Linked DNA regions of Vulgatibacter sp.. The protein of the gene in region 1 binds, or shares a complex with, the protein of each later gene. Links are inferred from orthologs where the notes say so. Each region holds a gene or a part of one and is shown on either strand. Other genes may lie near its edges. The genes, in order: secY, secG and secA.

Region 1 (9,973 bases):
AATACGCCCAGGTCCGCATGCCTTCGGGCGAGGTCCGCATGGTCCTCCTCGAGTGCCGCGCGACCATCGGCCAGCTCGGCAACCTCGAGCACGAGATCGTGCGCATCGGCAAGGCAGGTCGCAGCCGTTGGCTCGGTATCCGCCCGACCGTCCGTGGTGTCGTCATGAACCCGGTCGATCATCCGCACGGTGGTGGTGAGGGCAAGTCCGGCCAGGGCAACCCGCACCCGGTTTCGCCGTGGGGCATGCCCACCAAGGGCTACCGCACCCGCAAGAACAAGCGGACCCAGAAGTTCATCGTTAAGCGCCGCGGCAGCAAGTAAGGCGTTCCAAGCGATCGGATTGGCCTCGCGGCGCATGGAAGCGCCGCGAGGCCGTAAAGGAATGGAAGAATGGCTCGTTCTATCAAGAAAGGCCCGTTCGCCGATCAGTACCTCCTGAAGAAGGTGGATGACGCGAACGCCCAGAACAGGAAGCAGGTCATCAAGACCTGGTCGCGCCGCTCCACGATCTATCCCGAGTTCGTCGGGCATACCTTCGCGGTGCACAACGGTAAGAAGTTCGTCCCCGTCTTCGTGACCGAGAACATGGTCGGTCACAAGCTGGGTGAGTTTTCTCCGACCCGGACCTTCGGCGGCCACGCGGCCGACAAGAAGGTCAAGGGCCGGTAAGCGGGAGAAGCAACGCCATGGCTACCAAGAATTCTGCGGCGAACACCGCTTCCTCCGCCTACCTGCGCTACCTGCGCATCGCCCCCCGCAAGGTGCGGGCGGTTGTCGACACCGTGCGTGGGCAGCCGGTTGAGCGCGCCCTCGCAACGCTGCGCTTCACCCCGAAGGCGGCTGCGAAGCCCGTCGCCAAGCTGATCCGTTCGGCGATCGCCAACGCGGAGCAGAAGGCGAACGGCAACATCGACATCGACCGCCTCTACGTAAAGACGATCATGGTCGACCAGGGCCCGACCCTGCGGCGCTTCATGGCTCGCGCCATGGGTCGTGCGACCCGGATCAACAAGAAGACGAGCCACGTGACCGTCGAGCTCGGGGAGATGCGCTAGTGGGTCAGAAAGTTCATCCGATCGGCTTCCGGCTCGGCGTCATCAAGAGCTGGGACAGCAAGTGGTTCGAGGAGCGCAACTACGCCAAGTGGCTCCACGAGGACATCCGCATCCGCGAGTTCGTCAAGGAGAAGCTCGGCCACGCCGGCATCTCCCGCATCGAGATCGAGCGCGCTGCCAGCAAGGTGAAGGTCAACGTGCACACCGCACGTCCCGGCATCGTGATCGGCAAGCGTGGCGCCGGCATCGAGACGATCAAGAAGGACCTGCAGAAGTTCACCGCGAACGAGATCTTCCTGAACATCGTCGAGGTCCGTAAGGCCGAGACCGATGCGCAGCTCGTCGCCGAGAACGTCTGCACCCAGCTCGAGCGCCGCATCGCCTTCCGTCGCGCCATGAAGAAGGCCGTGTCCACCGCGCAGAAGTTCGGCGCCAAGGGCATCCGGATCGCGTGCTCGGGCCGGCTGGGTGGCGCCGAGATGTCCCGCTACGAGTGGTACCGCGAGGGCCGCGTGCCCCTGCACACCCTCCGTGCGGACATCGACTACGGCTTCGCCGAGGCGAAGACGACCTACGGCGTGATCGGCTGCAAGGTGTGGATCATGCGGGGCGAGGTCCTCCCGGGCGAGCGGGCGGTCGCCGATACCCGCAGGTAATCTGCGCCTCGTTTGCCGAGGCCTCTTGACGCGGTGGCGCGTTCGTGACATTTCACGCGCCCCGCTCGCTATTGAGCGAAGGATTTAACGATGCTTCAGCCCGCACGCACCAAGTGGCGCAAGATGCACAAGGGCCGGATGAGGGGCATGGCCCACCGGGGCTCCGAGCTCGCCTTTGGCGAGATCGGTCTCCAGGCCCTCGAGTCTGGGTGGATCACGTCCCGCCAGATCGAGGCGGCTCGTATTGCCCTCACCCGCCAGATCAAGCGTGGCGGCAAGGTCTGGATTCGCGTGTTTCCGGACAAGCCGATCACCAAGAAGCCCGCCGAGACCCGCATGGGTACCGGTAAGGGCAACGTGGAAGGTTACGTGGCCGTCGTGAAGCCGGGCCGCATCCTGTACGAGATGCAGGGTGTGACCGACGAGGTCGCCCTCGAGGCCCTCCGGCTCGCGGCCTTCAAGCTGCCGATCAAGACCAAGGTCGTCCGGCGCGACATGGTGGAGCTGTAAGCAATGACTGCGAACGAGCTGCGCGCGCTCTCGGGCGAGGACCTCCGGAACAAGGCTACCGAGCTGAAGGCGACCATCTTCGACATGAAGATGAAGCTGAAGACCGGCCGCCTGGATTCCACCGCGGACCTGGCCAAGACCAAGCGTGACCTTGCCCGGGTGAACACCCTCCTGCGTGAGCAGGAGATGGGCATCCGCCGCGAGACCAAGGCGTAGGAATCCCCGCCCACCGCGTACCCGTTGCGCGGTGGGCTCAACAACGTGCTCGGGTCGCTGCCGGCAAGGAAGCCGGGACGGGCCCGAGAGGGAAGGTGATCCGATGGAGCGCGGCCGTCCCAAGACCCGCATCGGAATCGTTACCTCGGACAAGATGCAGAAGACCGTGGTGGTCCGTGTCGACCACCGCGTCAAGCACCCGAAGTACGGCAAGTACGTCACGCGTCACGTCAAGTACAAGGCGCACGACGAGAACAATGCCTGCGCGATGGGCGACAAGGTCATGATCGTCGAAACCCGCCCGCTGTCGAAGGACAAGCGCTGGCGTGTCGTCGAGACGCTCGTCAAGGCCCCCACCGTCTAAGCAGCCCACCCCGCGGAAAGGCGCGCAGGATGCGCGAACCGCCCGCGGAAGGAGAGAGTCATGATCCAGGCCACCACGGTCCTCGACGTGGCCGACAACTCCGGTGCGAAGAAGGTCCAGTGCATCAAGGTACTGGGCGGTTCGCGTCGGCGTTACGCCAGCCTCGGCGACATCATCGTTGTTTCCGTCAAGGAAGCGATCCCCAACTCGAAGGTGAAGAAGGGCGACGTGCAGAAGGCCGTCGTCGTTCGCACCAAGATCGAGGTCGCTCGCCCCGACGGCAGCTACATCAAGTTCGACGTGAACTCCGCCGTCCTCATCAACAAGGACGAGGAGCCGATCGGTACCCGTATCTTCGGGCCGGTCGCTCGTGAGCTCCGCGCTCGCAAGTTCATGAAGATTGTCTCGCTTGCTCCGGAGGTTCTGTAACCATGCACATCAAGAAGGGTGACATGGTGAAGGTCATCTCCGGCAAGGAGAAGGGCAAGACTGGCAAGATCCTCGAGATCGACCGCGAGAAGCAGCGCGCGCGGGTCGAGGGTCTGATGGTGGTGAAGCGCCACCTCAAGCGTGGTCGTCTCCCCTCCGCGCCGGAAGGCGGCATCATCGAGAAGTTCGGCACCATCCACGTGTCGAACCTGATGGTCGTCGATCCCCAGACCAACGAGCCGAGCCGCATTGGCCACAAGCGCCAGGAGAACGGGAAGAACGTCCGTTTCTCCAAGCGCTCTGGCAATACGCTCGCCTGATTCACTGATCCGTCGGTGGTAGGCCCGAACGCCGGCGGAAGCAGGAGCTAGACAAATGGCCCAGATGTCGATGCGGGAGCGGTACGAGAAGGAAGCCGTCCCCGCCCTGATGAAGGATTTCGGCTACAAGAGCCGGATGCAGGTTCCCAGGATCACGAAGATCGTCGTGAACATGGGTATGGGCGAGGCCCTTACCAACAACAAGATCCTGGATGCCGCCGCCGAGGAGCTCGCCCAGATCGCCGGCCAGAAGCCGGTGCTGACGCGCGCTCGCAAGTCCATCGCGAACTTCAAGCTTCGCGAGGGCCAGGCAATCGGCGTGATGGTGACGCTCCGTTCCCAGCGGATGTTCGAGTTCCTCGAGCGTCTGATCGGCGTGGCGCTTCCCCGCGTTCGTGACTTCAAGGGTGTCTCCAGCAAGGCCTTCGACGGCGCTGGCAACTACACCCTCGGCGTTCGCGAGCAGATCATCTTCCCCGAGATCAACTACGACAAGGTCGAGAAGGTGAAGGGGATGAACGTCACGATCGTTACGACCGCGACGACCGACGAGGAGGGGCGCGCGCTCCTCAAGTACATGGGGATGCCCTTCCGCTCGTAAGAGCGAAAGCCGGGGAATAAGAATGGCCAAGCTCTCGAAGATGGCGCAGGCAAAGCGCAAGCCGAAGTTTTCGGTACGCCAGTACAACCGCTGCCCGCTTTGCGGACGGCCCCGGGCTTTCCTCCGGAAGTTCCAGATGTGCCGCATCTGCTTCCGGCTCCGGGCGCTCAAGGGTGAGGTCACTGGCGTGACCAAGTCCTCCTGGTAGTTTCAGGCGGATGGCAGGCCGGGGCCCATACCCGGCCAACCTAGATGGAATTGGCGTGCGACCGGACCACCGCATGGTGCGGCGAGGCGGCGCAGGCCCAGCAGTCAGGGAACCTCCTACATGGCTCAGGTGACCGATCCGATCGGTGACATGCTGACCCGGCTCCGCAACGCGGGGCGGGCGCGGCACGAGAAGACCGTGATTCCCGCCAGCAAGCTGAAGCGGGCGATCGTTCAGGTCCTCAAGGACGAAGGCTACATCAACGACTTCGTCTTCCACGAGGACAACAAGCAGGGCGAGTTGACCGTCTTCCTGAAGTACGACGGCGGCGACTCGGTGATTCGGCAGATCAAGCGCGTGTCCAAGCCGGGCCTCCGGCAGTACGTGCCGAAGGACGAGATTCCGCGCGTCCTGGGCGGCCTGGGCATCGCGATCCTCTCCACCAGCAAGGGCGTGCTGGTCGACCGTGAGGCCCGCAAGGCCGGCGTCGGCGGCGAGCTGCTCTGCACCGTGTTCTAAGCGAGGACCGACATGTCGCGCATTGGCAAGAGGCCGATCATCGTTCCCGACAAGACCAAGGTGCAGATCAACGGCAACGTGGTGAGCGCCGAGGGTCCGAAGGGGAAGGGCAACCTGACCTTCGGCGAGGGCGTCGAGCTCAAGCTCGAGGGCAACACCCTCACCGTGACCCGTGAGAGCGACGAGCCGAAGGCTCGTTCGATGCACGGTCTGACCCGCACCATCGTCAGCAACCTGGTCGAGGGCGTTTCCAGGGGCTTCGAGAAGACCCTCGAGATCACCGGCGTCGGTTACCGCGCCGAGGTCAAGGGCAAGGAGCTCCACCTCACCCTCGGTTATTCGCACCCGGTCGTCTTCCCGCTCCCCGAGGGCGTGACGGCGGCTACCCCGGCGCCGACCCGCGTGGTTCTCGGCAGCTGGAACAAGGTGCTGCTCGGTGAGACCGCCGCCAAGGTCCGGTCGCTCCGCGCTCCCGAGCCCTACAAGGGCAAGGGCATCCGGTACGCCGACGAGACCATCCGCCGCAAGCAGGGCAAGGCTGGCGCTGCCTAAGTGATTCGGGACCTCGGCGGGTAAGTCCTCATCCCGCCGGGAGCCGAAGGAGATTGCCGAAATGGCTGCAAATGTTCACAAGCGCAAGCTGAGCCCGCGCGAGCAGCGGGCGGCGCGCATCCGCAAGAAGCTCTCCGGGACCACCGAGCGTCCCCGGCTGACCGTCTTCAAGAGCAACAAGCACATCTACGCCCAGATCATCGACGACACGAAGGGTGCCACCCTCGCGTTCGCATCGACCCAGTCCAAGGAGCTCAAGGACCAGGTGAACGAGGCGGACAAGAGCGGCGCTGCGAAGCTCGTCGGCAAGCTCGTGGCCGAGAAGGCCAAGGCGGCGAACGTCAACCAGGTCGTCTTCGACCGGAACGGTTTCCCCTACCACGGCCGCATCGCTGCCGTGGCCGACGCTGCCCGTGAGGCGGGGCTGGAGTTCTAAATGGCTGCTGCACCGATCAATCCGAACGAGCTCGATCTCACCGATCGCGTCGTCAACATCAACCGCGTCGCGAAGGTCGTGAAGGGCGGTCGCCGCTTCAGCTTCGCAGCGCTGGTTGTGGTGGGCGACGGCAACGGCCACGTGGGCATCGGCCTCGGCAAGGCGAACGAGGTCCCCGAGGCGATCCGCAAGGGTGGCGAGCAGGCCAAGAAGCACCTGCTCCGCGTTCCCCTGCAGGGTTCGACGATCCCCCACGAGGCGCTGGGTCACTTCGGCGCAGGCTGGGTTCTTCTCAAGCCGGCTTCCGAAGGTACCGGCGTGATCGCGGGCGGCGCCGTCCGTGCGGTCCTCGAGGCCGCCGGTGTCCGCAACGTGCTCACGAAGATCCAGGGCACCCGTAACCCCCACAACGTCCTCAAGGCGGTCATGGACGCTCTCCGGCAGATGAAGTCGCCGGAAGAGATCGCTCGTGTCCGTGGCAAGGACGTCGCCGAGATTCTGCCCACCGCCTGATGGCGACGGGACGAGAAGAGGACGCGATGGCTCTCAAGGTGAAGCTCGTCAAGTCGTGGGCGGGCGCCCCGCAGGATCAGCGTGATACGGTCGCTGGCCTCGGGCTGTACAAGATGAACAGTGAAAAGATCCTCAAGGATACCCCGTCGGTCCGTGGCATGATTGCCAAGGTCCAGCACCTGGTTTCCTTCGAGGAGATCCCCGGTGATGCTCCCGTGCGCACGCGGCGCAAGGGCAAGGCCGGGCAGAAGGCGAAGGAGGCCTGAGCAATGGGCACCAACCTGCATAGCCTGAAGGCGCCGGCGAACAGCCGGCACCGGAAGAAGCGGGTCGGCCGCGGCCAGGGCTCCGGCCTCGGCAAGACGGCTGGCCGCGGTGGCAAGGGCCAGAAGGCCCGCACCGGCAACATGAACTTCGAAGGCTTCGAGGGCGGCCAGATGCCGCTCCAGCGCCGCCTTCCGAAGTTTGGCTTCAAGAACATCTTCCGCGTGGAGTACGCTGCGGTGAACTTGGACCGGCTCGAGGCCGCCTTCGAGGCGGGCGAGACGGTTTCGCCGGAGTCGCTGTACGAGAAGGGTGTTCTGTCGAAGAAGGGCCAGCTCGTGAAGATCCTCGGCCGCGGTGAGCTCTCCAAGAAGCTCACCGTTTCCGCGCACAAGTTCTCGACCACCGCCCGCGAGGCGATCGAGAAGGCGGGCGGTTCGGTGACGACGATCGAGCTTCACCCTGCGAAGGCAGAGGGTGAGGCCGGCAAGGCCTGAGCCTGACAACGGGGGCCCCCGGAGTTTCCGGGGGCCTTCGACCTTGTTCGAATTGGTCGAAGGGGAAGCAACTTGCTCGACGCCATCGGGAACATGTTCCGCATCCAGGAGCTGCGGAAGCGGATCATCTTCACGCTCTCGCTCCTCGCGGTCTACCGCCTCGGCATCTTCATCACCACCCCCGGCATCGACCGGGAGGCGATGCAGAGCTTCATGCAGTCGCAGGGCGGGCTGCTGTCTCTCTTCAACCTCTTCTCCGGTGGCGCGATCGAGCAGGCTTCGATCTTCGCCCTGGGGATCATGCCGTACATCTCCGCGAGCATCATCATCCAGCTCCTCGCGGTGGTGATCCCGGCCCTGGAGCGCCTCCAGAAGGAGGGCGAGCTCGGGCGGCGGAAGATCACCCAGTACACCCGCTACGGCACCATCGCCCTCGCCGTCGTGCAGGGCCTCGGCATCTCGTTCTGGCTCGAGGGCCTCGGCACCGCAGCACAGGCTGGCGCCGGCCTCGCCGCGCCCGTCGTGCTCGAGCCGGGCTGGGGCTTCCGGTTCATGACGGTGATCACCCTCGCTTCCGGCACCGCGTTCATCATGTGGCTGGGCGAGCAGATCACCGAGCGGGGCATCGGCAACGGCATCTCGCTGGTCATCTTCGCGGGCATCGTCGCCGGCATCCCGGACGCGATCTTCCAGACCATCAACTGGTTCAGCACCGATCAGATCGACGCCTTCTCGCTCCTCGTGATCGGCGTGATCATCCTCGCTGCCATCGCCGGCGTGGTCTTCATGGAGCGCGGCCAGCGCCGCATTCCGGTGCAGTACGCCAAGCGCGTGGTGGGGCGGAAGACCGTCGGTGGCCAGACCACCCACCTGCCGCTGAAGGTGAATGCATCGGGCGTGATTCCGCCCATCTTCGCCTCTTCGATCCTGCTCTTCCCTGCGACGCTCGCCGGTTGGTTCCCGGCGCTGAAGGGCTTCTCGGATCGCCTCCAGATCGGCGGCTGGGAGTACAACACCCTCTACGTTCTCCTCATCGTGTTCTTCGCCTTCTTCTACACCGCGGTGACGTTCAACCCGGTGGATGTGGCGGACAACATGAAGAAGCACGGCGGCTACATCCCGGGCATCCGTCCGGGCAAGAAGACCGCCGACTACATCGACCGGGTCCTTACCCGGCTGACCTTCGGCGGCGCCGGCTACCTGGCCATCGTCTGCGTGCTCCCCACCATTCTCATCAACACCATGAACACGCCCTTCGCCTTCGGTGGTACGGCGCTGCTCATCGTGGTGGGTGTGGCCCTGGATACGGTGCAGCAGATCGAGAGCCACCTGATCACCCGGCACTACGAGGGCTTCACCGGCGCTCATGGTCCCCGGATCCGCGGTCGTCGCGTCGCTGCCCGCTGAAGCGGGCGGCCCCGGCCTGACCCGGGTTTGAACACCAGCCGGGGCGTCTCCCGTGGGAGACGCCCCGTGCGCTTCGAGGCGGCAGCGCAGAGAGATCCCCTCTCGACGCGCCGCGGAGAGCCGACATGAATCTCGTCTTCCTCGGGCCCGCCGGTTCCGGCAAGGGCACGCAGGCCAAGAAGCTCGAAGCCGACTTCGGCGTGGTGCAGATCTCCACCGGCGATCTTCTCCGCGATGCGGTGCGCATGGGCACCGAGCTCGGCCAGCAGGCCGACCCGCTGATGAAGCAGGGCAAGCTGGTCCCGGACGACCTGGTGGTCGGCATCATCGAGGAGCGCTTCCAGCGCGGCGGCCTCGAGAAGGGCTTTCTCCTCGACGGCTTCCCCCGGACGCTGCCGCAGGCGGAGGCGCTCGACGGCATGCTCGAGCGCAACGGGCTGAAGATCGACAAGGTCCTCTCGCTCGAGGTCCCCGAGGAGCTGCTCTACGAGCGGATCACCGGGCGTCGCTCCTGCCCGAAGTGCGGCACGGTCTACCACGTCAGCAACGCGCCCCCGAAGCGCATGGGCTTCTGCGACGTGGAGGGCGAGCCGCTGGTGCAGCGCAGCGACGACAGCCCCGAGAAGCTGGCCAACCGCCTCGAGGTCTTCCGCACGGAGATCCCGAAGGTGAAGGAGCATTACGCGCGCATGGGCCTCCTCGCGGAGATCCACGGCGTGGGGACGCCCGACGGGATCTACACCGAGATCCGGAAGGCGCTGGGCAGGTAAGCGGATGGGTGTGCAGCTCAAGAGCCGGGCGGAGATCGCCGCGATGCGGGAGGCGGGGCGGGTGGTTGCCACCATCCTCGCCGCGCTGCGCGACGCGACCAGGCCCGGCGTCACCACCGGCGACCTCGACGACCTGGCAGCGGAGATGATCCGCAAGGCCGGGGTGAAGTCCGCCTTCAAGGGCTACGCGCCCGGTGGCCGCAAGCCGTTCCCCGGGGTGATCTGCGCCTCGATCAACGAGGAGATCGTCCACGGGATCCCGTCGAAGCGGCGTAAGCTGCGGGACGGCGACATCATCGGTCTCGATTTCGGCATCATCCAGGACGGCTGGTTCGGCGATTCCGCCGTGACCGTCGCCGTCGGCGAGGTGCCGGAGGAGACCGCGAGATTGGTCCGGGTGACGAAGGAGGCGCTGGATCTGGGGATCGCCCAGGCCAGGCCCGGCAACCGGATCTACGACATCGGCGCCGCCATCCAGGCCCACGTCGAGGCCCACGGCTATGCCGTGGTCCGCGACTTCGTGGGGCATGGGGTGGGGCGTCGCCTCCACGAGGAGCCGCAGGTTCCCAATTACGGCCCTGGTGGCCAGGGAATGCGGATCAAGCCGGGGATGGTCCTCGCCATCGAGCCGATGGTGAACGTCGGGACCTGGCA
Region 2 (9,718 bases), 140 kb from region 1 along the record:
CGAGATCGCCGGTGTAGAACCAGCCGTCGCCGTCGATCACCTCGGCGGTTGCCTCCGGACGGTTGAGGTAGCCGGCGAAGACGTTGGGCCCCCGCACCGCGATCTCGCCGATCGCGCCCTCGTCGCCAGCGGCGATCGGCCGCCGGTGATCGTCGACGAGGCGGATCTCGACGCCCTCCACCGGCGGACCGACCGTGCCGGCGCGGCGCTCGCCGTCGTGGCGGATCGCGCAGTCGATCAAGGTCTCGGTGAGGCCGTAGCGCTCCACCACCCGCTGGCCGAGGAGCGCGGCGAGGCGCTCGTGCTCGCGGACGGGGAGCGCGGCGGAGCCGGAGACCAGGAGGCGGGCGCCGGCGATCCCCGCGCGGTCGTCGGGATGGGCCTCGAGGTGCTCGGCGATGCGGTGGTACATGGTCGGCACCGCGAAGAGCATGCTGGCGTCGCCTTCGAAGGCGGCGCAGATCGCCTCCGGCGAGAACTTCGGCAGGAGTACCAGCGTGGAGCCGGCCCGCAGCGATCCGAAGAGGCCGAGCACCAGACCGTGGACGTGGAAGAGGGGCAGGGCATGGACGAGCACGTCCGCATCGGTCCAGCCCCAGGCCGTGGCCAGCCCGTCGAGATTCGCCGCGGCGTTGCGGTGGGTGAGGATCGCGCCCTTGGGCGCCCCGGTGGTGCCGGAGGTGTAGAGCACGAGGAGGGGCGCGTCGGAAGCCACCTCCGGCAGCGCGCGGTAGCCCGCGCCGTCGAGCTCGATCGCGTCGACGAAGGGCGTGCGCGCTTCGAAGGCGCCCGGGCTCGCGGCGAAGATCCGCTGCGGCGCCGCGTCGCGCAGCACGTGCTCGAGCTCCCGCTCGCCCAGGGCCGGGTTGAGGGGCACGGTGACGAGTCCCGCCCGGGCGTTGCCGACCAGCGCCACCACCGTGGCCAGGTGCGGCACTGCCCAGACGGCGACGCGGTCGCCGGGCCGCAGGCCCGAGGCGAGAAGCCTGGCGGCATGGGAATCGGCACCGTGGGCGAGGGCTGCAAAGGAGAGCGAGTCGTCGCCGATTCGGACGGCGATCTTCTCGCCCCGAGACGCGAGGCCGGGAAGGAGGGGGTGGCTCATGGCGCGGCAGCGTAGCCGCTGGGCGCGCGGCGTGCAGCAACCGCCTCGTGTGTCGGCCGCCGCTCCGGGAGCGGACGGCATGACCCAGCGAAAGAAGAGGCCCACCGCGGCGAGCGCGGTGGGCCGGAGCCCCTGCCCACCGGCAGGAGCCGGCGGGCAGAGCGTGGACCGACGTCAGCCGGCTGCGGGCTCGAGCGGCCGGAAGAGCGGAACCGGCTCCGCCTCGGTGGCGCCCTGGCGCTTTCCGGCGCCGAGCGGCACGTAGGCGCCCACGGCGTCGTCCCACTCCCGGAGCTCCGCGTGGCCCACGTCGTAGAACCAGGCGTGGAGCCGGACCTCGCCTGCCTCGACCTTGCGCCGCAGCACCGCGTAGGCAGCGGCGTTCTCGAGCTGGAGCCGCGCGTTCAGCTGGGCCGCCTCCTCGGCGGTGGCGTCGGGCGGCAGCCTGGCGAGGAGCCCGTGTGCCTGCTCGAGCCAGCGCTCGACCGAGGGCATCGCGCCCTTCTCCGGCGGCCGGAGCACGGCGTTCATCGCGCCGCAGGCCGAGTGGCCGCAGACCACCACGTCGGTGACGCCGAGCACGGCGATGGCGTACTCGATCGCGCTGCCGACGGTGCCGGACGCATCGGAGTCGGGGTGCGGCACCAGGTTGCCCACGTTGCGGACGATGAAGAGCTCGCCCGGATCGCTGGAGGTGATCAGGTTCGGATCGATGCGGCTGTCGGCGCAGGTGATGAGCAGCGTGTGCGGGCTCTGGCCGCTTGCCAGCTGGTCGAAGAGCGGTCCGTAGCGGACGCGCTCGTCGCGCTTGAAGCGCTCCACGCCGTGGAGCAGGCGGTCCCGGGGGCCGACGCCGGTCTTGGCGAGGAGCCTGGCCACGTCCCCTTCGCTGGCGGAGAAGAGCTTCGCGACCTTCTCGCCGTGCTCCTGCTTGCGGAGTACCAGCTGCAGCGCCGGATGGAGGCCGTGCAGGGCGATCCGATCCTTGCGCCCGAGGACGTCCTCGACGATGCCGATCAGGATCTCGCCGGCGGTGCTGTCGATGGCGGTGACCTTCGCCATGTCGAGGACCACGCCCTGGCCAGGCTCCGCCTGGCCGATCTCGTTGCGGAGCTTCTCGAGGCGCGCCGCCGCGAGGAAGGTGAGCGGACCGGAGACGAGGAAGCGGTGCGGCCCCGTCGACTCGATGGCGAGGCGGTCGTGGTGCGCGCGGCCGAGCCGGATCGCGGCGATGGCGAGGGCGGCGAGCACGCCGGCCTGGACGCCGACGATGAGGTCGGTGGCCACGATCACCACGAAGGTGACGGCGTAGACCACCGCCTCCGAGCGGGAGCTCTTCCACAGGGCGATGAGCTCGCGGGGGTGGAGCATGCGCATCGCGGTGGCGAGGAGCACGCCGGCGAGGGCGGCGATGGGGATCCGGGCCATCACCGGCGCGAAGAGGTAGACGGCGCCGATGAGGACGAAGGCGTGGATGATCGCCGAGCGCCTGGTGCGGGCGCCCGACTGGACGTTCAGGGCCGAGCGGGCGATCACGCCGGTGACCGGGATGCCGCCGAAGAGCGCCACCGCCGCGTTGCCGATGCCCTGGCCCACCAGCTCCTGGTCGGGGTCGTGGCGCTCGCCGTTGCGGGCGAGCTTGTCCACGGCGCCGCTGGAGAGGAGCGTCTCGAGGGAGGCGAGGAGGTAGACCACCAGCGCCGTGCCGAGCAGGGGCAGGAGGTTGCCCTCCGGCAGCGCCGGCAGGGAGGGCATCGGCAGCGAGGCGGGCAGGGCGCCGATCAGCTCGACGTCGAGGCCGAGCGCCACCGCTGCCACCGAGGGAACCACCACCGCGACCAGCGGGGCGGGGAGCTTCGGGGCGATCTTCGGCAGGCCGAGGGCGATCGCCACCGTGGCCACGGTGAGGACCAGGGCGCCGGGGTGCGCCTGGCCGATCATCGCGCCGAGGTGGGTGAAGACGTCGATGACGTGGCTCTGCGCCGGGGGCGGCAGGCCGAAGGCCCGGGGCAGCTGGCCCACGAGGATGATGGCGCCGATGCCCGCGGTGAAGCCGGCGATCACGGGGACCGGGACGAAGCGGATCAGCTTGCCCAGCCCGAGGACGCCGGTGAGGAGCTGCAGGGCACCGGTCACCAGGCCGATGACGAGCAGCCCCCCGAGGCCGTGGTTCTCCACCGCCGAGGCGATCAGCACCGCCATCGCCGCAGCGGGGCCGCTCACGGCGAGCGGCGTGCCGTTGAAGAGGGCGCAGGCGATACCCGCGACGATCGCGGTGACGAGGCCCACCTCCGGCGCGACGCCGGAGGCCAGGGCGATTGCCAGGGAGAGGGGGATGGCGACGCACGCCACCGTGAGGCCGGAGACGACGTCCTCGCGGAGGTAGCGCGGGGAGAGCATGGCCTTCCACTGGGGAAGGAGCTGGGAGAAGCCGAGGTCGAGACGCAATCCTGCCGTGCGCGGCTTCTGCCGCGTGGTTGCCGAAATCTGGTTCATCTGTCCGTTTGACTCGCTCGTTGGCTCGCGGGCCTGGCCGGCGCGGGCACATACCGGTGCCGGCGCGGGTGGACCGCGGACGAAAATCCGCTGACGAGCCGAGCGGCGCGCACACGTCTGCCCGGTACTCCCCGCGCTCGTTGCCGCAGGAGCGGAAACGACGACGAGGGGACTGCCACGGCCCAACCGCTTCGAAGCGGAGGGCGTAGCCCGGGTGTACGCGTGGCGTCACCGCACGGCGCTGCTTGCACGAGCGCCCGGCATCCGTGGATGCGAGGCGTTCGACGCTGCTTTCAGGCGGCGAGCGATTGTTCTTGGGTGTCGTCGGGACCGACGTGCCTGCGGAGCAGGAGACGGCGCCTGCGCTGCGGGGTCCGCTTTACCGGCGGCGCCTGCCGCTCACGCCTGCGCGCGGGGCTGGACCTGCCGGTGCGCCGGCGCCGGGGAGGCTGCCGGGACCCTACCTGGGCCGAACGCCGCACGCCCACGTGGTGCATCCGGACCTTCTCCTCCTCCTCGAAGACACCGCCCACCGGCGCGGGGCCGGACGGATCGATGGGCACCAGGCGCATCGACGGGGGAGCGCCGAAGGCCATCGCCAGGGTGAGGAGGAAGCTGATCCAGAGAGGGGCGTTCATGACGTTGCGGTGCGTAAGGATGCGGGCCCGTAACACGGGTTGCGAAGAGAAATTTCCTTTTTTGGGATCCGGTTCGGGGAGGGCGCGCCAACGGAAACGTTGGTTGCGATGCGAAAGGGCAGCGTGCTACGTTGCGCCGCTTTCCGGGGGGCTCTCCCGGCTGACTTCCTTACCCGAGAATCGGCCCATGGAACTCGCGATCTCCATCCTGCACGTGCTCGTCTGCATCTTCCTCGTCCTGACCATCCTGCTGCAGGCGGGCAAGGGCGCGAGCGTCGGCGCCGCCTTCGGCGGTGCCGGCAGCCAGACCGTCTTCGGCGGCCGCGGCGCGCAGACCTTCCTCAGCAAATTGACCACCGCCGCAGCGGCGATCTTCTTCATCACCTCGCTGGCGCTCTCCTACGCCTCGACTGCCGGCGGTACCGGCTCGCTCCTCGAGGGCGAGACCGCGGCGCCCGCAGCCGCGCCGGCCCCGACCACCGGCGAGGCCAAGCCCGAGACCCCGCCCACCACCAGGGCCCCTGCCGACGCAGGTGGCGCGCAGCCCGAGGCGGTCGAGCCCGCCCCCGAGGCGGCAGAGCCTGCGCCCGCAGCGGAGTAGGCCTCTCCCGGTGGGAGATGAAAACGGGGTCCACGCTACGGCGTGCGACCCCGTTTTCGTTTTTCCGGGGGCGGGAGGAACTCCAGGCCGGCGGCACCGGCGCCCGTCGGAGAATGGCCCTGCGCCGGCGGAAGAGGGCCGATCGCACGCTGGTTCAAAAAAACGAGCGACGACGAAAAAAGAAGTTGCACGCCCCCGGGGGCGTTGGTAAACACCCGCTCACTTCGGCGGCGACGCCGGAAGCAAAAAGCCAAGTGAATATGCCCAGGTGGTGGAATTGGTAGACACACCATCTTGAGGGGGTGGCGCCGCAAGGCGTGCGAGTTCGAGTCTCGCCCTGGGCACCAAAGAGAGGGGAATCCGAGTCATCGGGTTCCCCTTTCGCTTGTGCTCCGATCGCTTCCTCCCCGCGGGACCGGATCCATCCGGGGCGTCCCCTCCCCGCCGCAGCTGCGATGCGCAACCTCCCTGCCGGAGGTCTCCCATGCACGCGGATTGGCCGGCGCTGCCCTACGACAGCTGGAAGGACACCCTCGCCACGCTCCATCGATGGACGCAGGTCGCGGGCAAGGTCCAGCTCGCCTTGACGCCCCTCGTGAACCATTTCTGGAACGCGGGGATGCGCGTGGGCGTCCGTGGCCTCACCAGCGGCCCGATCTGCGTGCAGGGGGTCGTCTACGAGCTCGCCTTCGATTTCCTGCGCGACCGCTTCGTGATCCGGAGCAGCGAGGGCCGGGAGGAGTCGCTGCCCCTGGAGCCCCGCACCGTCGCCGATTTCTACGAGAAGGCCCTGCAGATGCTCGCGTCGTTCGGCATCGAGCCTGCGATCAGCGACAAGCCCTGCGAGATCGCCACCGAAGCGATCCCCTTCCGCCAGGACACGCTCCATTTCGCCTACGACCCGGAGGCGGCGCGGACCTGGTGGCGGATCCTGCGGCAGACCGTCTCCGTCTTCGAGATCTTCCGGTCCCGCTACGTCGGCAAATCGAGCCCGGTGCTCTTCTGGTGGGGGAGCTTCGATCTGGCGGTGACGCGCTTCTCCGGCAACCGGGCGCCGGTACGGCCGGACGCGGGGCCGATCACCCGCGAAGCCCACTCCCACGAGCAGAGCAGTGCCGGGATCTGGCCCGGCACGCCGGAGCTCGGCGGCCCGGCCTATTTCGCCTACACCGCGCCGGCGCCCCGGGGGCTCTCCGTGCAGCGGATCGAGCCGGAGGAAGCCTGGTACGACCACGGCTTCGGCGAGTTCCTCCTGCGCTACGAGGACGTGCGGCGGGCGGACGATCCGGTGGCGACACTCCTCGGCTTCCTGCAGAGCAGCTACGAGGCGGGGGCGCGGCTCGCGGGCTGGGAGCGCACCCTGCTGGAGCGGCAGCGCCCTGCGGGCCAGGACTTCGCCGGGGCGCCGCCGGAGAGCGCGCTCCACCCCTCGCCCTGACCGCGGGGCAGTGTCCGCTGCGGCACCAGGCAGGCCCGCGCGGCACCGTCGCCGCCGAAGAAAGGAGAGCCAGGAAGGCCGGGCGGCGGTAGTTTCGGTGCCGGGGGCGGATGGCCCGCCCGGGAGGTGCGCACATGATCCAGTCGTCGCAGCCCAGCCCGCTGGCGCCAAGGCGCCTCGAGGTCTTCGACACGGTCCTGCGGGAGATCGTCTGGGAGACCCACGACACGGTGACGCTGGTGCTCGATCCGGGCGAGCACCACCGCAACTACACCGCGGGGCAATTCGTCTCGATCGACCCGGGACAGTTCCGGGAGCTCAAGCAGCAGATCGCCTATTTCGAGAAGGCGAAGGGCAAGCGCGAGCCGGTCCGCGCCTATTCGATGGCCTCCACACCGGACGAGCCCCACCTCGCGATCACGGTGAAGGAGGAGGAGTTCCTCGAGGACTCCACCGAATTCCCGCCGCTCCTCTCGCCCCTGCTGGTCCACGGCCTCGAGGTGGGCCGGAAGATCACGGTGAAGGGCTACAGCGGCTTCTACCACCTGCCGCCGGACGTGATGGAGCAGACGGGCCACGTGGTCCACGTCACCGCGGGCTCCGGCGTGGTACCCAATTTCGCGATGGTGAAATGGGCGCTCCGGCACCTGCCCGATCTGCGGCACACCTTCGTCTACTCGAACAAGACCTGGGCCGACACCATCTTCGCCAGGCAGCTCACCGAGATGGAGCAGGGGAGCGGCGGCAGGCTCCGCGTGCTCCACTGCCTCACCCGCGAGCCGAGCGTCCCTGCGGAGAGTCCCTGCGCGCGGCTCGGCCGGATCAACACCGAGCTCCTCGCCGACGCGATCCCCGATCCGGAGAGCTGCCTCGTCTTCGCCTGCGGCCCGGCGATCACCCGCTGGGACAAGAAGGCGGCCCGGGCGAGGGGGGAGGAGCCGAAGCCCCGCTTCCTCGAGACGGTGAAGGAGCTCCTCGCCGAGCGGGGCGTGCCCCGGCAGCGGCTCCATACCGAGGCCTACGGCTGATCGGTTGCCCGGTACCGGGCCGCTCCCCATCTCTACCGGCAGGCGAACGCCTCCTCGTCCCACCGACGGGGAGGCGTCTTCGTAGGCGCAAGGGGCAAGTCCTCGCGGTTTCGGGCATTTCCTGTCCCGACGGGCTCTGATTGACGATTCAATCAGGGCATGGCGCAATGCGGCATACGGGTTTATGAAAGGGAGATGCAGCGCGATGCTGCGCTGCGGCGTTCTTTTGGGAAGGAGTCCCCGATGGCTTCCGATTCTTCGAATTTCTTCCGCGACAACGAGGACCTCCTCTTCCAGTTCGAGCAGGGCTTGAAGTGGGAGGAGATCGTCGAGCTCACCGAGAACGGCTATACGCTGCCCGATGGCCCGAAGAACCTCGACGAGGCCCGGGGCTTCTACGACGAGGTGATGGACGCCACGGGCGAGTTCGCCGCGAAGGAGATCGCGCCAAGGGCTGCGCGCATCGACGCGAAGGGCACCCACCTCGAGAACGGCGACGTGGTCTTCTCGGAGGAGCTCGACGCGGTCTTCGCCGGCCTCAAGGAGCTGGGCCTCTACGGCCTCTCCATCCCCCGCGAGCTGGGCGGCTCCAACTGCCCGATGGCGCTCTACTTCGTCGCCGGCGAACTGATGGCCCGGGCCGACGTCTCGGTGATGACCCACTTCTCGTTCCACGGCGGCATCGCCTCGGCGATGCAGCTCTACGCCGACAAGGAGGGGAGCACCGTCTACGAGAACGGGCGGATCGTGAAGACCCGCTGGGAGCGGGAGATCGCCGAGATCGCCGCAGGCGAGAACTTCGGCTGCATGGTCCTCACCGAGCCCGGCGCCGGCTCCGATCTCGCCGCGATCCGCACCACCGCCGAGGAGCGGGACGGCAAGTGGTACCTGAACGGCGAGAAGATCTTCATCACCTCCGGCCACGGGCAGTACCAGTTCGTGCTGGCGAAGACGGAGAAGGAGGGCGGCCTGAAGGGCCTGTCGCTCTTCCTCGTGCCCCGCCGGATCGAGCGGGACGGCAAGCAGGTCGACAACGTGGTCGTGACCAAGGTCGAGGAGAAGCTCGGCCACCACGGCTCCGCCACCTGCTCGCTGCAATACGAGGACTCGGTCGGCGAGCTGGTGGGCAAGCGCGGCCAGGGCTTCGAGCTGATGCTCCTGCTCATGAACTCCGCCCGGATCGGCGTGGGCTTCGAGGCGATCGGCAACGCGGAGGCGGCGCTGCGCATGGCCCGCGACTACGCCACCGAGCGCGTCACCATGGGCAAGCCCATCGCCCAGCACGAGCTGGTCGCCGAGAAGCTCCTCGACATGGAGATCTGGATCCGGGCGATGCGGGCGCTGGCCTTCGAGGCCGTGAACGCGGTGGAGATCAGCACCAAGCTCGAGCTCAAGCTCCGCAACGACCCGCCCGCCGACCCCGACGAGAAGGCCCGCCTCGAGCAGCGGCAGAAGCGGCTCACCCGCAGGGCCAGGCGCCTCACGCCGCTCCTCAAGCTGATCACCTCGGAGAAGTCGGTGGAGATCAGCCGCGACGCCATGCAGATCTTCGGCGGCATGGGCTACATCGACGAGACCGGCGCCCACAAGCTGCTCCGCGACGCGCTGGTGATGCCGGTCTACGAGGGCACCACCCAGATCCAGGCGCTGATGGCCACCAAGGATCACCTGCTCTGGGCGGTTCGCGATCCGGGCGGCTTCGTGCGGCGCGCTGCACGCGCCCGGCTCCTCTCCCGCACCGCCTCGACGCCCCTCGCCCGGGACGTGAACCGCGCCGACGCCATCCTCCACTCGACCACCGAGACGATCCTCCTGCGCATCTTCGGCAAGAAGGTGCGGAGCGAGTGGGAGGGGGGCCTCCGCGGCAAGGAGCCCACGCAGATGGGCCGCTACCTCGCCCGGCAGTTCCTGCGGCAGTGGGACGTGAAGGCCGACTTCTCCCACGGCCTGCTCCACGCGGAGCGGCTGGCGCGGATCCTCACCGACGTGGCGATCGGGAAGATCCTCGTGCGCCAGGCGGAGCGCTTCCCCGAGCGGCGGCAGCTCGCCGAGCGCTTCGTGCGGAAGATGCTGCTCCGGGTCGAGGCGACGGCCCGGGAGATCGAGGCGAGCGACGACAGCGTCTTCGAGTCGATCGCGGCGCAGCAGGAGAAGGCCGAGACGGCCTGATCGCCATCGCCGCTGCAGCGCATGGGAGGCGGGGCGGCAGAGGCTGCCCCGTTTCTCGTTCATGGGAGGAAACGCCGTCGCCTCCCGTGGAAGCGCAGCAACCGCTCGGGGAAGGCCCGTTCCCCTCGCTTCACGAGCGGTGAAGGGAGCGGCGAAAGTGCTTCCGTTTCGCGTGCAGCACCTGCCGCCCGTTCGCCCGCAGCCGTGCAGCTCCTCGGCAACCCAAGCCCATGCTTGGCTGCA
Region 3 (10,434 bases), on another replicon or contig:
CCGGAGGTGGAGCGCCGCGGGGGGCCCGGCCTCTTCAGCAACGATCCCGCGCCGGTGTGGGAGTTCGTCTGCCTCGAGGAGGGCTGCCAGACCTTCTGCGCCCTCGGCGACGAGGAGCTCTACGAGCCCTGCACCTCGCCCCACACCTTCGGCGAGCTCGGCGAGGGAGAGTGGGTCCTCTGGATCAAGGCGATCGACGCCATCGGCAACGAGCGACGCCACCGCTGGCAATGGGAGATCGACCTCACGCCACCCGGCGTGATCTTCGAGCAGCTTCCCCCCGCCGCCTTCCGCGAGCCCGCGACCACCATCGCCTTCGCCTGCGACGAGCAGCGGATCTGCCCGCTCTCCTGCAGCCTCGACGGATCGCCCTTCGCGCTCTGCGAGTCGCCTGTGCTCCTCGCCGGCCTCGCCGAGGGCCCCCATCTCTTCGAGGTGATCGCCACCGACTGGGTCGGCAATGCCAGCGCGCCCTTCGCCGTCCCCTTCACCGTGGACGACACCGCGCCGGCGGTGCGCTTCGACGCAACGCCCGGGGAGGTCACCACCGCCACCTCCGCTTCGTTCGAGTTCGCCTGCGAGGGCGAGCCTTGCACCTTCACCTGCGCGCTCGATCTGCAGGATCCGGCGCCGTGCAGCTCGCCGTGGGAGCTCGAGGACGTCGCCCCGGGCCCCCGCTCGGTGACCGTGACCGCAACCGACCGGGTCGGCCTCGAGGGCGAGGCGACCTTCTCTTGGACGATCGAGGTGCAGCCGTGAAGCGCAATCTCCTGCTCCCCCTGCTCTGCTGGGCAGCCGCCGCCTGTGGCAGCGAAGCCGCTCCCCCCGGCAGCCAGCGACCGGATCCCGAGCCGCAGGCCTGCACCGCCGACGCCGATTGCGAAGGCGCGGCGATCTGCAGCGCCGGCAGCTGCGTCGTGAAGCCCGCCCCTGCTGCGTGGGAGGCGCCCACCGGCCCCGGCAGCTTCGGCTTCGCCATCGCGATGGCGGTGAGCGGCGAGCGCATCGCCGTCTCCGGCTACACCCACGTCCTCGTCTCGCAGGACGGCGGCGCCACCTGGACCCCGTCGGCGGCGCTGCCCTCGCTGCGCCAGGACCAGGTGGTGATCGCCGGCAACACCCTCTTCGTCCGCAACGCCGGTGGCGTCGTCTTCTCGTCGCGGAATTGGGGGGAGAGCTGGACCACCGAGCCGATCCTCGCCTCGACGATCCAGGCCCGTGGCAGCGAGGTCTGGATCCTCTACCAGGGCGAGCAGGGCCCAGCGGTCCGCTACAGCCCCGACGCGATCGCCTGGGAGGAGCTCGACGTCCAGCTGACCTCGCTGGTCCCTGGCGAGGAGACCATCTCCGGCGTCGACGTCCACGGCGCCACCCTCCTCTCCAGCGACGGCGGCAGGAGCTGGGAGGAGCTCGTGCCGCCGGTGCGAATCGGCCGGCAGCCGCTCCTCGAGTGGCGGGGCTCGCTCTTCGGCTTCAGCGAGGAGAGCACCGGCAACCAGATCCTTCCCAACGCCTGGGTGAGCCACGACGGCGGCGCCAGCTGGGACGACGGCACCTTCCTCCAGGTCCCCGCCCTCTCGAAGTCCTGGCTGGGGATGGCGCCGGAGGGGCTCTTCTTCCTCAACTCCGGCGGCGGCGCCACCAGGCTCCGCAACCCCGACGGCTCGTGGGATCTCTTCGACCCGGGGTTGCGCAACGGCTTCGTCACCAGGGCCGCCTCGATCGGCCCCGACGGCGTCTTCCGCACCACCGACAGCGGCGTGCTCGAGCGCTGGAACGAGGCGAGCGGCGCCTTCGAGGTGCACGCGCAGGGGCCGGTGCGCGGGAGCGCGTGGTCGATGGTGAGCGACGGCGCGAGCACCTGGGCGATCGTCGACGGCACCATGATCCAGCGCAGCGACGACGGCGGACGCACCTGGGAGGTCTGCCCGAAGCCCGTCGAGAACCCCGGCGAGAAGATCGGCTACGACGGCCTCGGCACCCTCGAACTCCACGAGGGGCAGCTCTGGATCGGCACCGCCCACTTCGGCATGTGGCGCTCCGGCGACGGCTGCAGGAGCTGGACGCCGCTGGCCTCCGGCATGCCGCACTACAACGGCACCGCCGGCAACCAGCCCCGCAACGTGGTCGGGCTCCATGCCGACGATACCGGCCTCTGGTATTGCACCGGCGGCCTCGAGCGGGTCGAGGGATCCGAGGGGGCCAACGAATCGACCAGCGTCGGGATCCTCCACTCCGTCGACGGCGGGGCGACCTGGCGTGCCGCGCGGCAGGGGCTGCCCACGGCCGGCGCGAACCTGATGGAGCAGCTCTACGAGCCGTGCAACGGCGTCTTCGCCGCAGGCGGCACCCTCTTCACCTCGGTGCGCTCGGGCCTCTTCCGCTCGGTGGGCGCCAACGGGATCTGGGAGGGCCCGCTCGGTTCGCCGCGGATCGAGCTGCAGCAGGGCAGCTTCCCGGCGACGCTGCGGGCGGTGGTGGAGCACGGCGATCGGCTGGTGGCGCTCTTCGAGATGGGCGGGATCGCGCCGGGACTCTACGCCTCCGCGGACGGCGGCGCTACCTGGGAGCCGCTGGCCGGTGCGCCGGCGCCGCTCCTCGAGACGCCTCCCGCGGAGCCTGGGAGCGACGGCCCGCCGTGGAGGCCGTCGGTGGCCGCCTCGCTGATCGAGGTGGGCGACGAGCTGCTCGTCCTCCTCGACCGACCGGGCGCCGTCGCAGCGGACGAGGGGATCTGGGCCTCCGCCGACGGCGGCGCCACCTGGGCGCAGCGCAGCGCCGAGACCAGCGAGTTCGAGGCCGATCTCTACGAGCTGATCGCGACCGACGGCGAGTTCCTCGTCGCCTCGTACCAGGCCGGCGTCTGGCGGCTGCCGCTGCAGCCCTGACCGACCCGAAGCGCCAAAGAGAAAGCCCCCGCTGCCAGCTGGCAACGGGGGCTTTCTCGCTTCAGCGCCGGGAAGGCAGCGCGATCAGGCGCCGGCTTCCTCGCTGGCGCCGTGGCACTTCTTGAACTTCTTGCCCGAGCCGCAGGGGCAGGGGTCGTTGCGACCGACCTTGGGGCCCTCGCGCGTCACCGGCGTCTGGGGCTGCGGCGCCGAGGCGGCTGCGGAAGCGGCCTGCGCCTGGCTCGGCGTGGGCTGGGTGCCGCTGCCGGCGTTGGCGGTGGCTACGTCGGCGTGGCTCTCCACCATCCGCTGGCGCTTGCGCTGCTCGGCGATCTTCCGTTCGAGGTCGGCGGCGGCGCGGGCTGCAGCCTCCTGGCGCTCGCGCTCCTCCTTGCTCACCACCTGGATCCGGAAGAGCTCACGGGTGACCTGCTCCTTGATCCGGTAGATCATCTGCTGGAAGTAGTTGAAGCCTTCCTTCTTGTACTCGGCCTTCGGATCCTTCTGGCCGTAGCCGCGAAGGCCGATGCCCTGGCGCAGGTGATCCATCTGGAGGAGGTGGTCCTTCCAGAGGGTGTCGATCGCCTGGAGCGAGAGCCACTGCTCGAACTTCCGGAGGACCGGGACACCGTCGGTGTCCATCCCGAGGTGCTCTTCCTTCTGCTTCCAGGTCTGCTCCACCGCCTCGAAGAGCTTCTCCTCGATCTCGGCGCGCGGGGTGCCGGGGGCGATCTCGAAGTCGATGCCGAACTGCTCGCGCACCCCTTCCCTCATCCCCTCGTAGTCCTGGTCACCCTTCTCCGGGAGGTGGGTGCCGGCGAGGTTGAGGATCACCTCCTCGAAGAAGTCGAGGACGCGCTCCTGCTGATCCTCCCAGGAGAAGACCTTCTCGATGCGGGTCTTCTTCTTGGTCTTCGGATCCTCGTCGAACTCCACGAGCGGACGATCGGCACCGCAGGCGAGGACCTCCCGGCGCATCCGGTAGATCGTCTTGCGCTGCTGGTTCATCACGTTGTCGTACTCGAGCAGGTTCTTGCGGGCGTCGAAGTGGTGGCCTTCGACCCGCTTCTGCGCGCTCTCGATCGACCGCGTGAGCCACTTGTGCTCGATCTGTTCGCCCTCCTTCATGCCGAGGGTTTCCATGATCCGCGAGATGCGATCGCTGGCGAAGATCCGCATCAGATCGTCTTCGAGCGAGAGGAAGAAGCGGCTGCCGCCGGGATCGCCCTGGCGGCCGGCGCGGCCACGGAGCTGGTTGTCGATGCGGCGGCTCTCGTGGCGCTCGGTGCCGAGGATGAAGAGACCACCGGCCTGCTTCACCTCGTCGCGCTCCCGGGCGACCTCCTCCTCGTACTTCTTCGTGAGCTCGATCTTGCGCGCGTCGTAGGCAGCCTGCCGGGCGGCGAATTCCTCGGGGGTCTCGCCGGGGGTGCCGTCCTCGTTGACCAGGAGGATCGGCGCGGGGCCGAGTTCCTGCATCGCGCGGGCCTCGGCGTTGCCGCCGAGGATGATGTCGGTACCGCGGCCCGCCATGTTGGTGGCGATGGTGACCGCGCCCCGCGAGCCCGCCTGCGCGACGATGTTCGCCTCGCGCTCGTGCTGCTTGGCGTTGAGGACCTCGTGGGGCACGCCGCGCTTCTTCAGCAGCGTGGAGAGCGCCTCGCTCTTGGCGATGGAGACGGTGCCGACGAGGACCGGCTGGCCCTTCGTGTTCAGCTCGCCGATGTATTCGGCCACCGCGTTGAACTTCTCGCGCTCGGTCTTGTAGACCACGTCCTCCTCGTCCTTGCGGAGGATCGGCCGGTTGGTGGGGATCACCACCACGTCGAGGTTGTAGGTCGAGGCGAACTCGGGCGCTTCCGTATCTGCCGTACCGGTCATGCCGGACAGCTTCGTGTACATGCGGAAGTAGTTCTGGAAGGAGATCGTGGCGAGGGTCTGGTTCTCGGCCTCGATCTTCACACCTTCCTTGGCCTCGATCGCCTGGTGGAGGCCGTCGGACCAGCGGCGGCCCGGCATCAGGCGGCCGGTGAACTCGTCGACGATCTGCACCTCGCCGTCCTTCACCACGTAGTCCTTGTCGCGCCGGTAGAGCGTGTGGGCGCGCAGGGCCTGCTCGATGTGGTGGAGGGTCTCGATCTCGGAGGGATCGTAGAGGTTCGGGATGGCGAGGCGGCTCTCGAGCTTCTCGATGCCGTCGTCGGTGAGCATCACCGACCGGGCCTTCTCGTCGATGGTGTAGTCGGTGTCGCGGACCAGGCCCGGGATCACCCGGTCGATCTTGCCGTAGAGGTCGGTGGCCTCGTCGGAGGGACCGGAGATGATCAGCGGGGTGCGGGCCTCGTCGATGAGGATCGAGTCCACCTCGTCGACGATGGCGAAGTTGAGCTCGCGCTGCACGTACTGCGAGAGCCGGAACTTCATGTTGTCGCGGAGGTAATCGAAGCCGAACTCGTTGTTCTGGCCGTAGGTGATGTCCGAGCCGTAGGCGGCCTGGCGCTGGGCGTCGGTGAGACCGTGGAGCACGCAGCCGACCTGCAGGCCGAGGAAGTGGTGGACGCGGCCCATCCACTCCGAGTCGCGGCGGGCCAGGTAGTCGTTCACGGTGACGACGTGGACGCCGCGGTTCTCGAGCGCGTTCAGGTAGGAGGGGAGCGTCGCGGTGAGGGTCTTGCCTTCACCGGTGCGCATCTCGGCGATGCGGCCGGAGTGGAGGACCATGCCGCCGATGAGCTGCACGTCGAAGTGGCGCTGGCCGAGGACGCGGAACGCCGCCTCGCGGCAGGCGGCGAAGGCCTCCGGGAGGAGGTCGTCGAGGGCGCGGCCGTTGGCCACCTCCTGCTTCCACGCGGCGGTCTGCGTGGCGAAGTCCTCGTCCTTGAGGGCCTTCATCCGTGGCTCGAGCTCGTTGACGCGGGCCACCAGCGGCTTGAGCTTGTTCAGCTCGCGCTGGTTCTTGGTCCCGATGAACTTCTTGACGATGGAGTCGAACATCTGGGTTTTCCCGGGTGCGGAGGCCACAGCGGCAGCGCTGCGTCGAACCGCGAACTAGTAACAGACCGAAATTGAAAAGTCCCCCGGCGAGTGGACCGCCATTTCGATCGAACGGGCCCCACGGAGGCTTTCCGCGGGGCCCGCAAAGGTCTTGCAGCCTTGCAGCGTAGAACGGCGGTGGAGGCCCGGGGATTTCCGGGCCGGCGCTCGCCCGCTACTCGAGGAGGAATTTGCGGGGGTTCTCGGGGATGCCGTTGACCCGGACCTCGTAGTGGAGGTGGGGGCCGGTCGAGCGCCCGGTATTGCCCACGCCGCCGAGCTTCTGCCCGCGCTTCACCCGCTCGCCCAGCCGGACGGCGAAATCGGCGAGGTGGCCGTAGCGGGTCTTCACGCCGTAGCCGTGGTCGACGACGAGGACCTTGCCGTAGCCCCCCTCCACGCCGGCATAGACCACCACGCCGTCGGCGGGCGCGATTACCGGCGTACCCGGCCGGTTGGCGATGTCCATCCCCCGGTGCATCACCCGCTCCGCCGTATAGGGATCGACCCGGAGGCCGAAATCCGAGGTGACCCAGCCACGGGCGGGCCACACCGACGGGGTGGAGGCGAGGAGGCTGCGCTGGTCCTCGAAGTAGCGATGGAGCTCGGCCAGGCTGCGCTCGTTGCGCGCCGCCTCCTCCACCAGCGACTCGAGGCGATCGTCGATCGCCTCGTCGGGCTCGTTGCCGCCGATGCCGGCCTGCTCCGCCCCTGGCTCCTCCTCGCCCTGCGGACCGTCCACCGGGCCGATGGGAAGGCCGCGCTCGGTATCGTCGAGGGCGGTGATCGCGCGCAGCTTCTGGTCGAAGCGCTCCACGCGGTCGAGGGTCTCGTCGATGTGGACGATCTTCTCCTGCACCAGCCGGAGCTGGGTCCGGAGCTGGGTGTTCTCGTCGCGGAGCAGCCGGTTCTCACCGAGCCGGTCGAGAACACTCGCGTAGTGGATCCCGGCCCCGGCGAGGGCGAGCAGCACCAGCCCCAGGGCAACACCGCCGCGGACCAGCCAGCGCGTCTGCACCCGGTACCTGCGGGTGTGCGAGTCCCGGTCCGGGATCACCATCAACGTGTACGTGCGGTTTGCCAAGCGTCCTCCGCTTCCTTCGTCGCCCCCGGCCTCGTCCAGCAGCGGCAGTCCCGGTGGACAATCTAGGCACCGGGCGCTGCCGCCAACCGGCCAGGCGGGCGAAGGGATGGACGCTAGGCGAGCCAAATGTTGGACGTCAACTTGAAAGCCGCCCGATCCGCCCCGAAAGGCAACTGGAAGTGCGCCCTCGGCGCACACGGGCGCACCTCGATTGCACACGGCCCTCTGGCAGCTCGGGGCGACAGCTCCGGGTGGGATCAGCTCTCGAGGCGGACCGCGACGACGGTGATGTTGTCGTCGCCGCCCCGCTCGTTGGCGAGATCGACGAGCGCCGCCGGGAGATCCTCGAGGGGTTTCTCCCTGGCGAGGTCGTGGATCTCGTGATCCTCGACCAGGTTGGCGAGGCCGTCGGAGCAGAGGACGAAGACGTCACCGGGCTCGGCGACGAGGCCCATCAGGTCGACCAGGACCTGCTCCTCGAAGCCCACCGAGCGGGTGATGATGTTCTTGAACCGCGAGTAACGCGCCTCTTCGGCGGTGATCACCCCGGCCTTCACCTGCTCGTGGACGAAGGAGTGGTCCTCGGAGATCTGCTGGATCAGGTCGGCGCGCACCAGGTAGGCCCTGCTGTCGCCCACGTGGGCGAAGAAGGCGTCGGCCTCCCGCAGCAGCAGCGCGGTGACGGTGGTCCCCATGCCGGAGAGCTCCGGCTCTTCCTGCGCCCGCCGGAAGATCGCCGCGCAGCCCTTCTCCACGGCGCTGCGGAGGAGATCCGGCAGCGGCGACTCGGGCAGCGGCGCCTCCGCCGCGAAGGGGCCGCTGGGATCGGCGGCTGCCTCGCGCAGCACCGATCCCACCGTCTCCACCGCGAGACGAGAGGCGATGTCCCCGCCGGCGTGGCCGCCCATGCCGTCGGCGACGACGAAGAGCCCGAGGGATTCGTCGATCAGGAACGCATCTTCGTTGCGCTCGCGCCGCCTGCCGACGTCGGTCTGTCCAACGCACCGAATCCTCATGCGCTCCGTCCGGCCCTCTCTCTCGCGCTCGCGCACCGGGCCCGCAAAACGGCGGGAACCTAGCTGCAAATGCGCTGCGGCGGCAAGACAGTATGCCGTACCGCGCGGGCACCGCCGTGGAGTATTTCGGCTTTCATGCAGCACGGCGGCGCCTGCGTGTAGGACGTTCGCGCACGGTCTCGAGGAGCTCCGCCGCAGCGGCGAGGGCTGCCGGCCGCTCCTCGCTCCCGGAGAGCATCCGCGCGAGGCTCCGCTGCCGGGCCTCGCCGTCGCCGAGCACCTCGACCTTCCCGTGGGTCCGCTCGCCCACCACCTCCTTGGAGACGTGGAGGTGCACGTCTGCATGGGCCGCCACCTGGGGCAGGTGGGTGACGCAGAGCACCTGCCGCTCCCGTGCGATCTGCCGGAGCATCTGCCCCACCACCAGACCGGTGGCGCCGCTGATCCCGGCGTCGACCTCGTCGAAGACCCAGATCCCCACGGGATCGGCGTGGGAGAGGACACGCTTCAGGGCGAGGAGGACCCGGGAGAGCTCGCCGCCGCTCGCGGCCCGGACCAGCGGCCGCTCCTCCTCCCCTGCGTTGGCGGAGAAGAAGAATTCCGCCTCCTCGAGGCCCCGGGGCCCGACCTGCTCCTCGTCGAGGACGATCCCCTCCGCTGGAGAGAAGCCGACGCCGAGGGAGGCCTTGCCGAGGCCGAGCCGCACCAGCTCCTCCCCCACCGCCGCGCCGAAGCGACCGGCAGCGGCGCGGCGCTCCGCCGAGAGCCGGGCCGCGTCGGCGCGGACCTCCCGGCCCAGCCGCTCGATCGTCTCGTCGAGGGATCCGGCGCGGCTCTCCTCGCCGCCGAGCCGCTCGAGCTCCCCCCGCATCTCGGCCTGGCGCTCCCGCGCTGCGGCGAGGCTGCCGCCATGCTTGCGGGCCACGCGCCGCAGGCTCTCGAGCCGCTCGTCGATCTCGGCCAGCCGGGCGGGGTCGCCGCCGAGCCCCGAGGCGTAGCGCCCCAGCACCCGCCCCGCCTCGTCCAGCTCCGCCCGTGCCGATCCGAGGAGCTGCACCGGCGCGGTGAGCCGCTCGTCGAGGCGCGCCGCCTCCTCGAGGCGCCGGAGCGCGCTCGCCACCAGATCGGCAGCGGCGCCCTCCCCCGCGTAGATCGCGTTCTCCACCGAGGCCGCCACTTCCCGGAGCCGCTCGGTGGAGGCGAGGAGCCGCCGCTCCTCTGCGAGCCGCTCGTCCTCCCCCGCCTCCGGCGCCACCTCGTCCAGCTCCTTGAGCTGGAATTCGAGCCACTCCCTGCGCCGGATCCGCTCCTGCGCCGCGGCGAGGAGCTCGTCCCGCTCGCGGATCAGCCGGAGGAGCTCGGCGTAGCGGCGCTCGTAGGCGAGGCGCGCCGCCTCGATCCCCGCATAACCGTCGAGGAGCTCCAGGTGCCGCTCCCGCTTGAGCAGCGAGATGTGCTCGTGCTGGCCGCAGAGATCGACCAGCCCGCGGGTGAGCCCGCCGAGGAGCGAGACCGTGGCCAGGGCGCCGTTGACGTGGACCCGGCTCCTGCCGTTCCGGGAGATGGTGCGGCGGACGAGGAGCTCGTCGCCCTCGGCGGGGAGGCCGTGGGCAGCGGCCCGCTCCCCCAGGCCCGTCCCCACGAAGAGCCCCTCCACCACCGCCTCGTCGCAGCCGGCCCGGATCGCGCCGGGGTCGGCCCTCCCGCCGAGGAGCAGCGCCAGGGCGTCCACCAGCATCGATTTGCCGGCGCCGGTCTCGCCGGTGAGGACGTTCAAGCCCCGGTCGAAGCGGACCTCGAGGGACGAGAGGATTGCCAGGGATTCGATTCGCAACGCAGCCAGCATCGGAAGCCTCCTCTGCTCAACCGTTCACCTGAACGGATGATCTGCGTCTTAGCAGAGGGGTCTGACATTGGCGAAAAGGCGCCCCGGCGGACCTGTGATCTCCCGTTGCCCGGTCAGCGCAGCCCCCAGCGCAGCTTGGCCCGGAGGATCGAGAAGTAGTCGAGGCGCGGGTTGTTGACGAGGAGCACCCGGTCCGCGGAGCGCACCACCTCGACCCGGTCCCCCCGCTCCATCGCGAGGCCCGACTGGCCGTCGAGGGTGAGGAAGACCTCGCCGTTGTCCGACTGGAGGACGATCCCGATGGCCCGGTCCGGCGGCACCACGATCGGCCGCTGGGTCAGGGTGTGGGGGCAGATCGGCGCCAGCACCACGGCGTCGAGGGAGGGGTAGAGGATCGGCCCGCCGGCGGAGAGCGAGTAGGCGGTGGAGCCGGTCGGGGTGGCGACGATGATCCCGTCGGCCTTGTAGAGGGTGACCGGCTTGCCGTCGAAGCTGACGTCGAGATCGGCGATCCGGGCCAGCGCGCCCTTGCTGATCACCACGTCGTTCAGCACCTGCTGCCGCACC

Evidence for each region.
Region 2: secY (region 1) and secG share a complex: the UniProt entries of both Escherichia coli proteins name them as parts of the sec protein translocase complex. The link is inferred for Vulgatibacter sp. from one-to-one orthologs.
Region 3: the proteins of secY (region 1) and secA are in contact, whole or in part, in a crystal structure (PDB 3DIN), measured with the Thermotoga maritima proteins. The link is inferred for Vulgatibacter sp. from one-to-one orthologs. Residues at the interface, in WP_004081795.1 of Thermotoga maritima: Glu108, Gly109, Glu110, Glu111, Ala236, Glu237, Arg238, Arg239, Ile240, Thr241, Ile242, Gln243, Tyr244, Ala245, Arg246, Arg247, Val248, Thr249, Gly250, Arg251, Arg252, Val253, Tyr254, Gly256, Ala257, Ser258, Thr259, Tyr260, Leu261, Pro262; in WP_004082002.1 of Thermotoga maritima: Glu261, Ala262, Arg263, Lys300, Ala301, Arg302, Thr303, Ile304, Ile305, Leu323, Tyr324, Asp325, Pro326, Val329, Ser330, Tyr333, Ile336, Lys340, Phe345, Val349, Glu363, Phe364, Tyr374, Ser375, Gly376, Gly377, Glu393, Ile395, Thr482, Ser483.

Annotation. Positions count from the first base shown.
Region 1 is NZ_JAWLCN010000006.1:2,224-12,196, forward strand. Bases 6,441-9,392 are described here. They hold secY (preprotein translocase subunit SecY), read left to right. Parts: upstream 6,441-7,235; coding sequence 7,236-8,549; downstream 8,550-9,392. Other genes in these bases: rpmD (50S ribosomal protein L30), read left to right, coding at 6,441-6,647; rplO (50S ribosomal protein L15), read left to right, coding at 6,651-7,142; ACESMR_RS14930 (adenylate kinase), read left to right, coding at 8,675-9,319; map (type I methionyl aminopeptidase), read left to right, coding at 9,324-9,392. Outside these bases: rplB (50S ribosomal protein L2), read left to right, coding at 1-323; rpsS (30S ribosomal protein S19), read left to right, coding at 393-671; rplV (50S ribosomal protein L22), read left to right, coding at 689-1,057; rpsC (30S ribosomal protein S3), read left to right, coding at 1,057-1,713; rplP (50S ribosomal protein L16), read left to right, coding at 1,804-2,223; rpmC (50S ribosomal protein L29), read left to right, coding at 2,227-2,439; rpsQ (30S ribosomal protein S17), read left to right, coding at 2,543-2,803; rplN (50S ribosomal protein L14), read left to right, coding at 2,864-3,232; rplX (50S ribosomal protein L24), read left to right, coding at 3,235-3,552; rplE (50S ribosomal protein L5), read left to right, coding at 3,617-4,153; ACESMR_RS14890 (type Z 30S ribosomal protein S14), read left to right, coding at 4,176-4,361; rpsH (30S ribosomal protein S8), read left to right, coding at 4,482-4,880; rplF (50S ribosomal protein L6), read left to right, coding at 4,893-5,432; rplR (50S ribosomal protein L18), read left to right, coding at 5,494-5,868; rpsE (30S ribosomal protein S5), read left to right, coding at 5,869-6,381; more of rpmD, read left to right, coding at 6,408-6,440; more of map, read left to right, coding at 9,393-9,973. UniProt on the Escherichia coli protein: The central subunit of the protein translocation channel SecYEG. Consists of two halves formed by TMs 1-5 and 6-10.
Region 2 is NZ_JAWLCN010000006.1:141,564-151,281, forward strand. The notes cover bases 3,437-6,133. They hold secG (preprotein translocase subunit SecG), read left to right. Parts: upstream 3,437-4,426; coding sequence 4,427-4,840; downstream 4,841-6,133. Other genes in these bases: ACESMR_RS15520 (SulP family inorganic anion transporter), read right to left, coding at 3,437-3,601; ACESMR_RS15525 (hypothetical protein), read right to left, coding at 3,895-4,239; ACESMR_RS15540 (DUF5996 family protein), read left to right, coding at 5,325-6,133. Outside these bases: ACESMR_RS15515 (AMP-binding protein), read right to left, coding at 1-1,105; more of ACESMR_RS15520, read right to left, coding at 1,280-3,436; more of ACESMR_RS15540, read left to right, coding at 6,134-6,278; ACESMR_RS15545 (oxidoreductase), read left to right, coding at 6,413-7,306; ACESMR_RS15550 (acyl-CoA dehydrogenase family protein), read left to right, coding at 7,550-9,475. UniProt on the Escherichia coli protein: Subunit of the protein translocation channel SecYEG. Overexpression of some hybrid proteins has been thought to jam the protein secretion apparatus resulting in cell death; while this may be true it also results in FtsH-mediated degradation of SecY.
Region 3 is NZ_JAWLCN010000001.1:596,987-607,420, reverse strand. Bases 2,773-6,185 are described here. They hold secA (preprotein translocase subunit SecA), read right to left. Parts: upstream 5,883-6,185; coding sequence 2,973-5,882; downstream 2,773-2,972. Other genes in these bases: ACESMR_RS02770 (M23 family metallopeptidase), read right to left, coding at 6,097-6,185; ACESMR_RS02780 (WD40/YVTN/BNR-like repeat-containing protein), read left to right, coding at 2,773-2,888. Also shown: ACESMR_RS02785 (hypothetical protein), read left to right, coding at 1-759; more of ACESMR_RS02780, read left to right, coding at 756-2,772; more of ACESMR_RS02770, read right to left, coding at 6,186-7,005; ACESMR_RS02765 (Stp1/IreP family PP2C-type Ser/Thr phosphatase), read right to left, coding at 7,263-8,021; DNA repair protein RecN, read right to left, coding at 8,155-9,867; ACESMR_RS02755 (NAD(+)/NADH kinase), read right to left, coding at 9,981-10,434. UniProt on the Escherichia coli protein: Required for protein export, interacts with the SecYEG preprotein conducting channel.